3 regions of the Halomonas sp. YLGW01 genome follow, and region 3 is predicted to be linked to each of the others. Evidence: riboswitches for the same ligand, from Rfam matches in the RefSeq annotation. Region 3 holds a riboswitch; each other region holds the start of a gene.
What was found. Region 3 has a riboswitch for thiamine pyrophosphate ahead of thiC (phosphomethylpyrimidine synthase ThiC). Riboswitches for the same ligand answer to the same signal wherever they lie in the genome.

Region 1 (4,626 bases), 1.0 Mb from region 3:
CACTGGTCATGCGCTATCAGGGCGACTGGTACGTCCCGCTGCTGGTCGACTACCCGGAAACCGAATTCGGCGGTTTTCTGCCCACCGCCACCGACTACCGGGACCCCTATGTGCGCGAGGCCATCGAGGCAGACGGCTGGATGCTATGGCCGCCGATCCCCTATTCCTACCAGACCCTGGACATGGAGCTGAGCCGGCCGGCTCCCTCCTCGCCGGATGGGCGTCACTGGCTGGGCACCGACGACCAGGGGCGCGATGTACTGGCCCGGGTGATCTATGGCTTCCGGCTATCGGTGGTCTTCGCGCTGGTGCTGACCATCGGCTCGCTGGCGATGGGGGTGGTCATCGGCGGCGTGCAGGGCTACTTCGGCGGTAAGGTCGACCTGATAGGCCAACGCCTGATCGAGATCTGGTCAGGGTTGCCGGTGCTGTTCCTGCTGATCATCCTGGCAAGCCTGGTGGAGCCCAATTTGTGGTGGCTGCTCGGCATCATGCTACTGTTCTCCTGGCTGGGGCTCGTCGATGTGGTGCGCGCCGAGTTCCTGCGCGCCCGCAATCTCGAATACGTGCGCGCCGCCAAGGCCATGGGCCTGCCCTCCTACCTGATCATGTGGCGCCATGTACTGCCCAATGCCATGGTCGCCACCCTGACGTTCATTCCGTTTCTGTTCACCGGCGCCATTACCACACTGACCGCACTGGACTTCCTTGGCTTCGGTCTGCCGCCTGGATCGCCGTCGCTGGGCGAGCTGGTGGCGCAGGGCAAGAACAACCTGCAGGCACCTTGGCTCGGCATCACCGCCTTCGTCAGCCTGTCGCTGATGCTCTCGCTGCTGGTATTCATCGGCGAAGGCCTTCGCGATGCCTTCGACCCGCGCCACATCCAGGCGAGCCCCAAGGCGACCGCCACGCCCGCGACCACCCCGGCCGCCATCAGGAGCACGGACGATGCCTGAGACGATGTCTATCCCCCCCCATCACGCCCGCCCCCTGCTGCGCCTGGATGACCTGAGCATCGGCTTCGACGGCCAGACGGTCGTCGACGCGCTGTCACTCACCGTCCACGCGGGTGAGGCCGTGGCCCTGGTCGGTGAATCCGGCTCCGGCAAGTCAGTCAGCGCCCTGGGGGCCATGAACCTGCTGCCCGACAACGCAAGCGTCAACGGTTCTCGCCGACTCGGTGACACGGACCTGGCGACGCTGAAGCGGCGAGACTGGCAGGGCTTGCTGGGCAGTCGGGTCGGCTTCGTCTTTCAGGAGCCCATGACCTCGCTGAACCCACTGCACACCGTCGAGAAACAGATTGGCGAGAGCCTGCGCCTGCATCAGGGCCTCAGCGGCAAGGCCGCCCGCGCACGAGCCCGCGATCTTCTTATCCAGGTCAAGCTGCCGCGCCCCGATGAGCTGCTCGATGCCTGGCCCCATCAGCTGTCCGGCGGCCAGCGCCAGCGCGTCATGATTGCCATGGCGATCGCCAATGAACCGGATCTCCTGATCGCCGATGAGCCCACCACGGCGCTGGATGTCACCGTGCAGCAGGATATCCTCGCCCTGCTCAGGGAGCTTCGCGAGCGCCATGGCATGGGCATGCTGCTGATCACCCATGACCTGAACCTGGTACGCCGTCATGCCGATCGGGTCTGCGTGCTCTATCAGGGGCGCGAACAGGAAACCGGTCCGGTGGAGCGGGTCTTCCGTGATCCCCAGAGTCGTTATACCCGCACCCTGCTGGATGCCGAGCCTCGCGGCCGCCCACTGCCACTCGACACACCGCCCGTGCTGCTCGCCGCACGGGGCTTGCGCGTGGCCTTCTCGCGCTCCAAGCGCCTCTTCGCCAAGACCCCGGCGCCCTTCGTGGCCGTGGAGCCACTTGATCTGACCCTGCGCCGCGGCGAGACCCTCGGCATCGTCGGTGAGTCCGGTTCCGGCAAGACCACCCTCGCCATGGCGCTGCTGCGCCTGATCGCAAGCGATGGCGAGATCGACTTCTCAGGAGCGCGCCTGGACACGCTCAGCGGCACGGCCCTGCGCAAGCAACGCCGACGCTTTCAGATTGTCTTCCAGGATCCCTATGGCTCGCTTTCACCGCGCCTGCCGGTGGCCAGGATCATCAGCGAGGGGCTGCGCTTTCATCACCCCGAGCTCGAGGATGCCGAAGTCGAGCGGCGCGTTCAGGCGACGCTGCTCGAGGTCGGGCTGCCCGCCGACTGTGCCTCCCGCTACCCGCATGAGTTCTCCGGCGGTCAGCGCCAGCGCATCGCCGTGGCCCGGGCGATCATCCTCGAGCCGGAACTGGTGGTGCTCGACGAACCCACCTCGGCGCTGGATCGCACCGTACAGAAGCAGTTGGTCGAACTGCTGCGTGACCTGCAGGCACGACGCGGACTGAGCTACCTGTTCATCAGTCATGATCTGGCCGTGGTGCGCACCATGGCTCACCGGGTGATGGTGATGAAGGACGGCGAGGTGCTCGAGGAAGGCTTAAGCGAGCAGGTGCTGGGTGATCCTCAGACCCCTTACACCCGGGCACTGGTCGAGGCCGCCGGCCTGGCGCCGTCCTCCGGCTGAATCGCTGCGGGCTTTACAGCCAGGCAGTCGGCGGGGATAGTACCTTTTCTTGATGACAGGGGCGCCGGTGCTCGCCGGCTGAGAGGCACCCTTCGAACCTGACCCGGATAATGCCGGCGGAGGGAGTCGTGTGGCAGGCTCATCCAGCCTCTGCCCACGGTCGCCTCCGCGATGGAGGCCCATGATGACCACAGTGAATCCTGCTCTTCACCTAGCACGCGTGCGCGAAACGTCGCCGCTGATCCACAACATCACCAACTTCGTCGCCATGAATTCCATGGCCAACGTCCTGTTGGCGATCGGCGCCTCTCCAGCCATGGTGCATGCGCGCGAGGAAGCCGGTGAATTCGCCGGCCTCGCCCAGGCCTTGACCATCAACATCGGCACCCTGTCACCGCACTGGGTCGATGCCATGATCGAGGCCGCCAGCGCCGCCCAGACTACCGGCACGCCCTGGGTGCTGGACCCGGTCGCGGTCGGCGCCACCACTTACCGCCGCCAGACGGCCCGTCAGCTGGTCGCTCTGTCCCCCACAGTGATCCGCGGCAATGCCTCGGAAATCATGGCGCTGGTGAATCAGAGCTCGGGCGGACGAGGCGTCGACAGCACCGACGCTGCCGATAGCGCGCTCGACGCCGCCCTTCAGCTGGCGCGGCAGACCGGCGCCGTTGTCGCCGTCACCGGGGAACAGGATATCGTGACCGACGGCCAGCGCCTGGCAAGGATCGAGGGAGGCCATCCACTCATGCCCAAGGTCACGACCCTGGGGTGCTCGCTAACCGGCGTCGTCGCAGCCTTCATCGCCGATGCCGAGGACATCTTTGCCGCCACCGTCGCGGCCCTTGACGGCTATGCCGCCGCCGGCGAACGGGCCGGCAAGGACGCCAAGGGACCCGGCAGTTTCTCGGTGGCCTTTCTCGACGCCTTGCATGGCCTCGACGCCGGCGCACTGTCAGGGCGTCACCTGGAGATCGAACATGTCTAATCATCATCCATCGAAGGCATTCGACTTGTCCCTTTACCTGGTCACCGATGCCGAGCTATGCGCCCAGGCAGGGCTCATCGACACCGTGCTTGGCGCCGTACGTGGCGGGGTCACGATGATTCAGCTGCGTGACAAGACCGCCACCGATACCGAGCTCACCGCCCAGGCCCGCACACTGATGACAGCGCTTCAGGGTACTGGTGTCCCCTTGATCATCAACGACCGCCTGGAAGTTGCCCTCGCCGCCAAGGCAGATGGCCTACATATCGGCCAGGGAGACGGTGACGTGGCCGAGGCGCGTCGGTGCCTGGGCCCTCGAGCCATTCTGGGGCTGTCGGTCGAAAACTGCACTCAGCTTGCAACTCTGGATCCCGAGCCGCTCGATTACCTTGGCCTGGGCCCGGTATTCGCCACCTCGACCAAGCAGGATCATGCACCGCCACTCGGAATGGAGGGGCTCGCCGCCCTGGCGACGGCCAGTGTGTTGCCCACGGTGGCCATCGGCGGCTTGAACGCAGATCACGTGAAGGCCGTCAGGCAAGCAGGCGCCGATGGACTGGCGGTCATCTCTGCGATCTGCGGTCAAGCAGATCCGCAAGCCGCCGCCACTGCATTCGGCCAAGCCGATCGCTGAGGCGCCCGACAAGGGTTATTCATGAATAAGCCAGCGGCCTCTCCCTGCCTTCTGGGGCTGAACGAGGACTGAACGGTGCAGCATAAAACGGCTACGCTGAGTGCAGGCAGGCATCTTGCTGTGTCTCAACCAGCAAGATGCCATCATGCTGTGCTGGACCATGACACGCTGGGGGATGCCGAGATGAAGACACTGAACCAAAGATGCGGCCGCTGGCTGGCTGCACTGGCACTGACGATGCTGGCCGTACCGGCAATCGCCATGGAGGGCGTCGGGTTTGCAAGCCCTGAGGACGGTGCTGAAGTATCAAACCCGATACAGGTGGAAATGGAGGTGATGGGCATGCATGTGCAGCCCGCGGGCACCATCGAGGAGAGTACCGGCCACCATCACCTGATCATTGACGCAGGGCCGGTGGCCAAGGGAGAGGTGATTCCCG
Region 2 (4,626 bases), 1.6 Mb from region 3:
CCGCTTGCGTCGGGACGTCGCATGAGCCGAGACCGGCACCGTGGCGCTGACCTAAGTCCAATTGCCGCTGGTGAACGCGCTGGCCTACCGTGGAGCCTTTGCGCTTTCTCGAGCCCTCACGAAAAACAACAAGGATCCACGACATGAAGATCAATGCCGCCGTGCTGCAGGAGATCGGGCGTGCTCGCCCCTATCACGAGACCCGACCGCTGGAGATCGAGGAACTCGAGCTCTCGCCGCCTGGCGATAACGAGGTACTGGTGCAGATCAAGGCCGCCGGCCTGTGCCACTCGGATCTCTCGGTGATCGATGGCAACCGGCCGCGCCCGGTGCCGATGGCGCTCGGCCACGAGGCGGCCGGGGTGGTCAAGGCGGTGGGCCGGGGCGTCACCGACCTGAAGGAAGGCGATCATGTGGTGGCCGTCTTCGTGCCCAGCTGCGGACACTGCGCGCCCTGTGCCGAGGGGCGGCCGGCCCTCTGCGAGCCGGGCGCCCAGGCCAACAACGCCGGCACCCTGGTCGGCGGCGGTCATCGCCTGCATCGCGCCGACGGCACGCCGGTGAATCATCACCTCGGGGTTTCCGCCTTCGCCGATCATGCGGTGGTCTCCCGGGACTCCCTGGTCAGGATCGACCCGCGGCTGCCGTTTCGTCATGCCGCCCTGTTCGGCTGCGCGGTGCTTACCGGCGTGGGCGCCGCCATCAACTCGGCGGGCATCCGCGCCGGCCAGACGGTAGCGGTGATCGGCCTCGGCGGGGTGGGGCTCAACAGCGTGCTCGGCGCCCTGGTGGCGGGGGCCAGCGAGGTGATCGCCATCGACCTGGATGACGACAAGCTGGCGCTGGCCGCGGAACTGGGCGCGACGCAAACATTCAACAGCGCCGCCGCAGATTGTGCCGAGCAGGTGCGCGAGGCGACCCAGGGCGGCGTGGACTGCGCCATCGAGATGGCGGGCTCCGAGAAGGCACTGGAGTTCGCCTACCGGATCACTCGTCGCGGTGGCCTGACCGTTACCGGCGGCCTCGCCCACCCCGAGCGTAAGGTGGCCATCCAGCAGGTCAGCCTGGTGGCCGAGGAACGCACCCTTCGCGGCAGCTACGTGGGCAGTTGCGTGCCGGTGCGCGACGTCGGCCGCTACGTCGCCCTCTTCCAGCAAGGCAGGCTACCCGTCGACCGGCTGCTCTCCCGGGTGCTGACTCTCGACGAGATCAACGACGGCTTCGAGCAGCTCGCCGCCGGTCAGGCCGTGCGCCAGGTGGTGGAGTTCGAGTAGACGCCTCACTTACGCCGCGATCGCGCACTTGTCCAGCAGCGCCATCACCGGCTCGACCTGACCGACATGCAGCACCAGCTTCACCTCGCCAGCCGGAGCATCCTGCTGCGGGGTGACCACGGCGAATTCACCTTCTTCCAGGTGGAACTCATGGATCTCGCGCTGGCCCGCGGCGGTCAGGCAGCGAATCGAGCGGTAGGACTCGTCCTCGCCATAGGTCAGGCGATGATAGACCTTGAAGAAGGTGTAGAGGCTCAAGCCCTGAGGAAACGTGGGCCAGCGGGCGGGAATGCGGCGCGTCTCATTGTCGATGGTCTGGCCGGTGCGTTCGGCATCGGCAATCGCCTTCTCCAGCGGCTCGGACAGCAGGGTGGCGGCAGCATCCGGGCGGGGCGCTGGCGTTTCCTGGGTATCCTTGTAGCGGACCAGAAGGCGGGTGATGTCATCTGCCGAACCCAGCGCATGGTCGCTGTGATGCAGGTCCGCCGGCGCAAAGCTGCCATTCTCCCAGCCGTAGATCACCTGCAGGGTCAGGCGCCCCTCGCGTAGCGGTTTCCCCAGCAGGGCTTCGAGCGCCACGCGCAGATGGAGGTTGCGCTCGGGCACATCGTTGTCGAAGGCCTTGTAGGGCATGGCAAAGATCTGGTGCAGGCGCCCTTCGGCGTGCTCCTTCGCGGCGGTATATAGCATCCTGAGTCCCTGCAGGTGGTTGTTGGTGTCGGGTCTTCCGGGCATCGTCAAGGTTATCGGCCGGATAGGCCATTACCTGAGCGGGAGAGATGACTGGCCCGGGCGGGATGACGCCGCCGCTTCAACACGAGATAATCCCCTCGTCATACCCACAATTCATTCACTGTCGCCAGGGGAGTCCCCGGCCGCGCCGTCACCAGAGACACGGCCGAGCCGGGACTGAGAGTGCACCGTGTGCTGACCCTGGAACCTGATCCGGATCATACCGGCGGAGGAAGTGCGACATGCCTTACCCGACGTTTGCCGCGCTGGGCGCGGCGCTTGTGCTGTTCACCTGGCTTGGCCTGCGCGCCCGGCGTACTAACGGGGCGCTTGATGAAGATGTTCTCGAGGACGATGTTCTTGATGACTATGTCACCGCCCGCAACTCCCAGACCGCCTCGACCTTAGGGCTATCCTTCCTGGCCTCCGGCATGGGGGCGTGGATTCTCTTCGCGCCGCCGGAAGTGGGTGCCTTCGTGGGGCCTATCGCGCTGGCAGGCTATGCGCTGGGCGCGGCGCTGCCCTTCGTGGTGCTGGCCGCCTGTGGTCCGGCGATCCGCCGCTACCTGCCCGAGGGGCGCAGCATCGGCGAGTTCGCCGAGCGCCGCTACGGGACCGGCGTGCGCCGTTATGTGTCACTGATCTCGATCCTCTACATGGCCTGCTTCCTGGCCGCGGAGCTGACCGCCATCGGCGGCATCACCGCGCTGCTCTCCGAGGTGTCGCCGGCGCTGGTGGTGATCGGCGTGGCCGTTACCACGCTGCTCTACACGGCGCTCGGCGGGCTGCGGGCGAGTCTCGCCACCGACCGCTGGCAGGCGGGGCTCCTGATCGCCTTGCTGGCGGTGGTCGGCTGGCTGGGCCTGTCGCGGCTGCCGGCCTTGCCGGAAACGGCCGAGATGCCGGGCATTCCGACTGGCAGTGCGCTCTCCGTGGCGGCGACCCTGGTGATCGCGGTCACCGCGGCGAATCTCTTCCATCAGGGCTACTGGCAGCGGGTCTGGGCGGCGAAGAGCGGCCAGGCTCTGGGGCGCGGGGCGCTTCTCGGCGGCCTGGTGACCGTGGCGGTGGTCGCGGTGGTCGGGGGCCTGGGCATCCTCGCCGCCATGTCCGGGATCGCACTTGGCGAGCCGCCGATGCCATTCTTCGCGCTGCTGATCGACGCGCCCGCCGGCCTCAAGCTGCTCGGCCTGGTGCTGGCGGTGACCCTGGTGGCCTCGAGCGTCGATACCCTGCAGAACGCCATCGCTTCGCTGGCGGTGGGCGATGGCAGCGAAAGCGGCCGGACGGGCCTGGGCCTGCCCATGGCCCGCTGGCTGACGGTGGCGCTGATGGTGCCGGTGGTGGCGCTGGCGCTGCAGAATCTTTCGGTGCTGCGGCTGTTCCTGATCGCCGATCTGCTCTGTGCCTCGGCGGTGGTGCCGGTGCTGCTCGGCCTGTGGCCGCGCATGACCACCGCCGCCGCGGTAGCCGGCGGCCTGGCGGGCCTTTTGGGTGCCGTGCTGCCCGGCTGGCTGGCTCAGGGCAGCTTCATGGCGGGGCTGATGGCGGCGAGCTTCCCCGGCGGAGTGCCGACGCTTGCGCCCTTCCTCGGCGCCTTGCTCGCCTCGACGCTGGTCAGCCTTTTCGTCGCTTCCCTGCGCCCGGCGTTGGCCACCCGCACTGGCTAGGAGGCGCCAGAGGGTTTGCAAGGCCATGACATGGCGCCCACTATCAGGAGATTGACGATCAATCCGCTGATAGGAGGCTCCATGTCCGATACCCCCAAGGATCCGCGCCGGCGTCATTCCGCCCCGGTGGTTGATGGTCTCGGCAAGTCCGCCAGTCGCGCCATGCTGCGTGCGGTGGGCTTCACCGACGCGGACTTCGCCAAGCCCCAGGTGGGCATCGCCTCGACCTGGAGCCAGGTCACGCCCTGCAACAGCCATATCGATGGCCTCGCCGACGAAGCCCGGGCCGGGGCCGACGGTGCCGGCGGCAAGGGCGTGATCTTCAACACCATCACCATCTCCGACGGCATCGCCAACGGCACCGAGGGCATGAAGTACTCCCTGGTGTCGCGGGAGGTGATCGCCGATTCCATCGAGACCGTGGCCGGTTGCGAGGGCTTCGACGGCCTGGTGGCGATCGGCGGCTGCGACAAGAACATGCCCGGCTGCCTGATCGGTCTGGCGCGGCTCGATCGCCCCAGCGTCTTCGTCTACGGCGGCACCATCCTGCCCGGCGAGAACCACACCGATATCGTCTCGGTGTTCGAGGCGGTGGGCGCCCACGCCAAGGGCGATCTCGACCTCATCGACGTCAAGCACATCGAGGAGACGGCTATTCCCGGACCCGGTGCCTGCGGCGGCATGTACACCGCCAACACCATGGCCTCGGCCATCGAGGCGCTGGGCATGAGCCTGCCGGGCAGCTCGGCGCAGAATGCCGTCTCAAAGGCCAAGCGCGACGACTGTGCCGCCGCCGGGGCACAAGTGCTCGAGCTGCTCGAGCGCGATATCCGCCCCTCGCACATCATGACACGCGAGGCCTTCGAGAACGCCATCACCGTGGTGATCGCGCTGGGCGGCTCCACCAACGCGGTGCTGCACCTGATCGCCATGGCGAACAGCGTCGGCGT
Region 3 (4,626 bases):
CGATTACATCCGCTATCTCGATGAAGACAGCTACACCTTCGACGGCTTTAGCCTAGGCGCTACCTACCGCTTCTAGGCTCGCTTGTCGCCGTCGCGTCCCACGACCTCGCCTGGCTCCGCCTGACGCAGGCGATAACGGCAAGGCCCCGCAAATGTGAGCATCATTGCGGGGCCTTTTGGGTTTTGGGGCGGGTTAGGTTCTACACCTCCTGGTAGAGCCGGGCGCCCGCGGCCTTGAAGGCTTCGGCCTTTTCTTCCATGCCCTTCATCACGGCCTGACGGTCGTCCTCGAGGCCATGCTCGGCGGCTGCGTCCTTGGCCCCGTTCTTGAAAGCAGCGTCGCGCACCTCCTGACTGATCTTCATCGAGCAGAACTTCGGCCCGCACATGGAGCAGAAGTGCGCCACCTTGGCCGAGTCCTTGGGCAGGGTCTCGTCGTGATAGTCCCGGGCGGTGTCCGGGTCCAGCCCCAGGTTGAACTGATCCTCCCAGCGGAACTCGAAGCGCGCCTTGGACAGCGCGTTGTCACGGCGCTGGGCGGCGGGGTGGCCCTTGGCCAGGTCCGCGGCATGGGCGGCGATCTTGTAGGTGATGATGCCGGTCTTGACGTCGTCCTTGTTGGGCAGGCCCAGGTGTTCCTTGGGAGTCACGTAGCAGAGCATGGCGCAGCCGTACCAGCCGATCATGGCAGCACCGATGCCGGAGGTGATGTGGTCATAGCCCGGTGCGATGTCGGTGGTCAGCGGGCCGAGGGTGTAGAAGGGCGCCTCGTCACACTCGGCAAGCTGCTTGTCCATGTTCTCCTTGATCAGGTGCATCGGCACATGCCCGGGGCCCTCGATCATCACCTGGACATCATGCTGCCAGGCGATGCGGGTCAGCTCGCCGAGGGTTTCGAGCTCGGCGAACTGGGCCGCGTCGTTGGCATCGGCCACCGAGCCCGGGCGCAGGCCGTCGCCCAGCGAGAAGGCCACGTCATACTGCTTGCAGATCTCGCAGATCTCCTCGAAGTGGGTATAGAGAAAGCTCTCCTGATGGTGGTAGAGGCACCACTTGGCCATGATCGACCCGCCCCGGGAGACGATGCCGGTGACGCGCTTGGCCGTCAGCGGCACATAGCGCAAGAGCACCCCGGCATGGATGGTGAAGTAGTCCACCCCCTGTTCGGCCTGCTCGATCAGGGTGTCGCGGAACACCTCCCAGGTCAGGTCCTCGGCCACCCCGTTGACCTTCTCCAGTGCCTGGTAGATGGGCACGGTGCCGATCGGCACCGGGGCGTTGCGGATGATCCACTCCCGGGTCTCGTGGATGTTCTGACCGGTGGACAGGTCCATGATGGTATCCGAGCCCCAGCGGATGCCCCAGGTCATCTTGTCGACCTCGTCCTCGATCGAAGAGGTCACCGCCGAGTTGCCCAGGTTGCCGTTGATCTTCACCAGGAAATTGCGGCCGATGATCATCGGCTCGGCTTCCGGATGGTTGATGTTGCTCGGGATGATGGCCCGGCCGGCGGCCACCTCGTCACGCACGAACTCCGGCGTGATCTCCTCGGGAAGCTGCGCGCCGAAGCCCTGGCCAGCGTGCTGATGGCCTAGGATGCGTTCGACCTCCGCCGTCCCCAGTGCTTGCCTACGCTGATTTTCCCGGATGGCGATGAACTCCATCTCCGGCGTGATGATGCCCTGGCGGGCATAGTGGAGCTGGGTGACGTTCCTGCCGGCCTTGGCACGGCGCGGGGTACGGGTCAGGTCGAACCGCAGTGGGGCGAGCATGGGATCATTGGCGCGGCGGCGGCCGTACTCGGAGCTGGGACCCTCGAGCCACTCGGTGTCGTTGCGCTCATCGATCCAGGCCTCGCGCAGGGCGTTCAGGCCGCGGCGCAGGTCGATCTCGGCATCCGGGTCGGTGTAGGGCCCGGAGGTGTCGTACACCAGCAGCGGCGGGTTGGTCTCGACGCCGTCGGAGGTGGTGGTCGGCGACAGGGAAATTTCGCGAAAGGGCACGCGGATGTCCGGGCGTGACCCCTCGACATAGACCTTGCGCGAGCCGGGCAGGGGCGCGATGGCGGCCGCATCGACGCGGGCCTGTTCGTTGAGGAAGTGCTGGGTGTTGCTCATGCGATGTGTTCTCCCGAAAGCATCAGGGAGGACAAGCGAAGGAGAGACAGGGGCTGGCGGCGAGTCGGACTCATGAGAAGGCGGCCTGCCTGTCGCTTGATCCCTACGCTGGTACCCTCCCGAAGGAATTAACCAGATCAGGTTCAACGGAATCCGTCCTGCCACGCGTGAGGCGTGTTGGGCGATCTCAGCCGGTATCACCGGCACCCCGTCAAGCGAGTGATGGGAGCCGTGGCTCCCGGTGGAGGTCTTCAATAGCTGTTCGGCACCACCCGACCGAACGGCCTGTTGCTACGAGCCCTTCTTCAGCAGGCCCCTTGGCGGAGCAAATGGCAGCGGGCTCATGGCAGTGGGATCAGTCGCGGCGATCCAGCCCCATCTGCCAGAAATCGATCTCGAGCCGCGTGGCCTCAGTGAACACGCGGCTCAGCTCCTGGAAGCGTCGCGGGCTGACCTCCGCGAGGCGCGCATCGAGCCAGGCGCGCTCGTCGTGCATCGCGGCCTGGAAGTCGTCACTTTCGTACATGGCGATCCAGGCATCATAAGGATTGGCCTCGCCGCGCACCGTGAAGGCCTGGGTGTTCAGCCAGTTGGCGATCTCGCCGTAGCCGATCAGGCATGGGGCCAGCGCCACATGCAGGTCGAGCAGGTCGCCGCGGTGGCCGGTCTCGAGCACGTAGCGGGTGTAGGCCAGGGTGGCGCGGGCCTCGGGCAGCCGGGCCAGGTCGTCTTCGCTGATGCCCCATTCGCGGCAGAACCCGATGTGCAGGTCGAGCTCCACGTCGAGGATGGTTTTCAGACCGTCGAAGGCCTGACGCAGCTCGGCCAGGGTACGGCTCTTGTAGGCCGCCAGGGCATAGGCCCGGGAGAAGTGGACCAGGAACAGGTAGTCCTGCTGCAGGTAGTGACGGAAGGCACCTTCGTCGAGGCGGCCGGCGCCGAGGGCGCGCACGAAATCGTGTTCCAGGTAGGCGCGCCAGTCCTGGTGGCAGGCGTCGGTCAGGTCACTGAAGCGATAGCCCATCTTGCCTCCGTTGCGGTCTGGATTCGGGGCACGGGCGGCATAGGGAAGGGCAGGCATGACCGGGCAGGAATGAGCACACGGCTCTTCGGTCACCGCTTGATTCCTACGCCGGTACGAGCCGGATCAGGTTCAACGGGATCCACCCTGTGGCGTGCTGGGCACGGCGCTGGGTGGTCTCAGCCGGCATCACCGGCACCCCGTCAAGCGAGTGACGCCAGTCTAGCAGCTTGTCGCGCCCTTGCCAGTCCGGGTTATGCTGGTGCTCGGCCTTCCCTTTCAAGACGAGGATGTCACGGATGATGTCACCCCCTTCTCCAACGCCCGCCATGACCATGCTGGTGGCCGGCGACCCCGACCAGCTCACCGGCAGTTATGTCTACGATGCCCGTATCGCCGAGGCGCTGCGCGAACGTGGCTGGGAGGTCGCGGTCGAGGGGCTGGCCGGGCGATTCCCGATGCCCGATCAGCAGGCGACCGAGAGCCTCGAGGCTGCCCTGACGCACCGGCCGGACGGCGCCCGGGTGGTGCTCGATGCCATGGTCATGGCCGGCCTGCCGGAGGTGGTGGCTCGCCATGCCGACCGACTCGAGCTCACCGCCCTGATGCATCACCCGCTCGCCGACGAGACCAGCCTGAGCGCCAGTCAGCGGGAAGGCTTTCGCGAAAGCGAGACCCGAGCGCTGGCGGCGATGCATCGGGTAATCGCGACCAGCGCCTTCACGGCCGGGCGGCTGGCCGATTTCGCCGTGCCCGCCTCGCGCATTCACGTGGTCGAGCCGGGCGTGGCACCGGCCCCCTTGGCTGAAAGGGTCACCCGCCATGAGGACGAATGCGAGCCGGCACGGCTCTTGTGCGTGGCGAGCCTCACCCCGCGAAAGGGCCACGAGGTGCTGATCGAGGCGCTCGCCGAGCTGTCCGGTCTCAACTGGCAGTGCGATTGCATCGGGGGGCTGGATCTCGATCCGGCGCATGCCAGCCACATCGAGGCGATGATCGAGGCGCGAGGGCTCGGCGAATGGATGCATCTGCTGGGAACCCGGTCGCCCGAGGCCCTCGCGTCCTACTACGCCGAGGCGGATCTCTTCGTGTTGCCCTCCTGGTACGAGGGCTATGGGATGGTAGTGACCGAGGCGCTGGCCCATGGGCTGCCGGTGATCACCACCACCGGCGGAGCCTTGCGTCACACCCTGCCCGAGGGCGCGGGTCTGGCCGTGGAGCCGGGGGACGCCAAGGGCCTGGCCGCGGCGCTGCGCCGCTGGCTCGAGGACGGCGAGCTGCGGGCGCGGCTTCGCGAGGGGGCCGCTGTGGCGAGGGGCCAGCAGCAGGATTGGTCAACTGCCGCGGCGGCCTTCGCAAAGGCGCTCGGTGAGCCGAGCTAAGGCACCGTTTGGCGTGAGGGCTCGGAGTCAGTAGATACGCGCGCGCCGGAAGTTCGGGTCGCCGGCGGCTTCCTCCGGCGTCTTGCGATAGCGCTTGTATTCCCAC

Region 1: it holds a riboswitch for thiamine pyrophosphate, as region 3 does, so the genes downstream of both, thiM (hydroxyethylthiazole kinase) here and thiC (phosphomethylpyrimidine synthase ThiC) in region 3, are expected to answer to the same signal.
Region 2: it holds a riboswitch for thiamine pyrophosphate, as region 3 does, so the genes downstream of both, IEJ03_RS03180 (sodium:solute symporter) here and thiC (phosphomethylpyrimidine synthase ThiC) in region 3, are expected to answer to the same signal.

The regions. Positions count from the first base shown of each region.
Region 1 covers NZ_CP062005.1:1,557,365-1,561,990, reverse strand. The annotation lists gene IEJ03_RS07225 (ABC transporter permease) at 1-956, shown strand, start outside; gene IEJ03_RS07220 (dipeptide ABC transporter ATP-binding protein) at 961-2,568, shown strand; TPP riboswitch at 2,616-2,710, shown strand; gene thiM (hydroxyethylthiazole kinase) at 2,750-3,553, shown strand; gene thiE (thiamine phosphate synthase) at 3,546-4,187, shown strand; gene IEJ03_RS07205 (DUF4399 domain-containing protein) at 4,371-4,626, shown strand, end outside.
Region 2 covers NZ_CP062005.1:677,609-682,234, forward strand. The annotation lists gene IEJ03_RS03170 (zinc-dependent alcohol dehydrogenase family protein) at 144-1,274, shown strand; gene IEJ03_RS03175 (hypothetical protein) at 1,284-2,009, opposite strand; TPP riboswitch at 2,126-2,259, shown strand; gene IEJ03_RS03180 (sodium:solute symporter) at 2,249-3,676, shown strand; gene ilvD (dihydroxy-acid dehydratase) at 3,758-4,626, shown strand, end outside.
Region 3 covers NZ_CP062005.1:2,560,750-2,565,375, reverse strand. The annotation lists gene IEJ03_RS11790 (porin family protein) at 1-76, shown strand, start outside; gene thiC (phosphomethylpyrimidine synthase ThiC) at 201-2,117, opposite strand; TPP riboswitch at 2,201-2,338, opposite strand; gene tenA (thiaminase II) at 2,473-3,141, opposite strand; TPP riboswitch at 3,225-3,351, opposite strand; gene IEJ03_RS11775 (glycosyltransferase family 4 protein) at 3,438-4,520, shown strand; gene IEJ03_RS11770 (lysophospholipid acyltransferase family protein) at 4,548-4,626, opposite strand, start outside.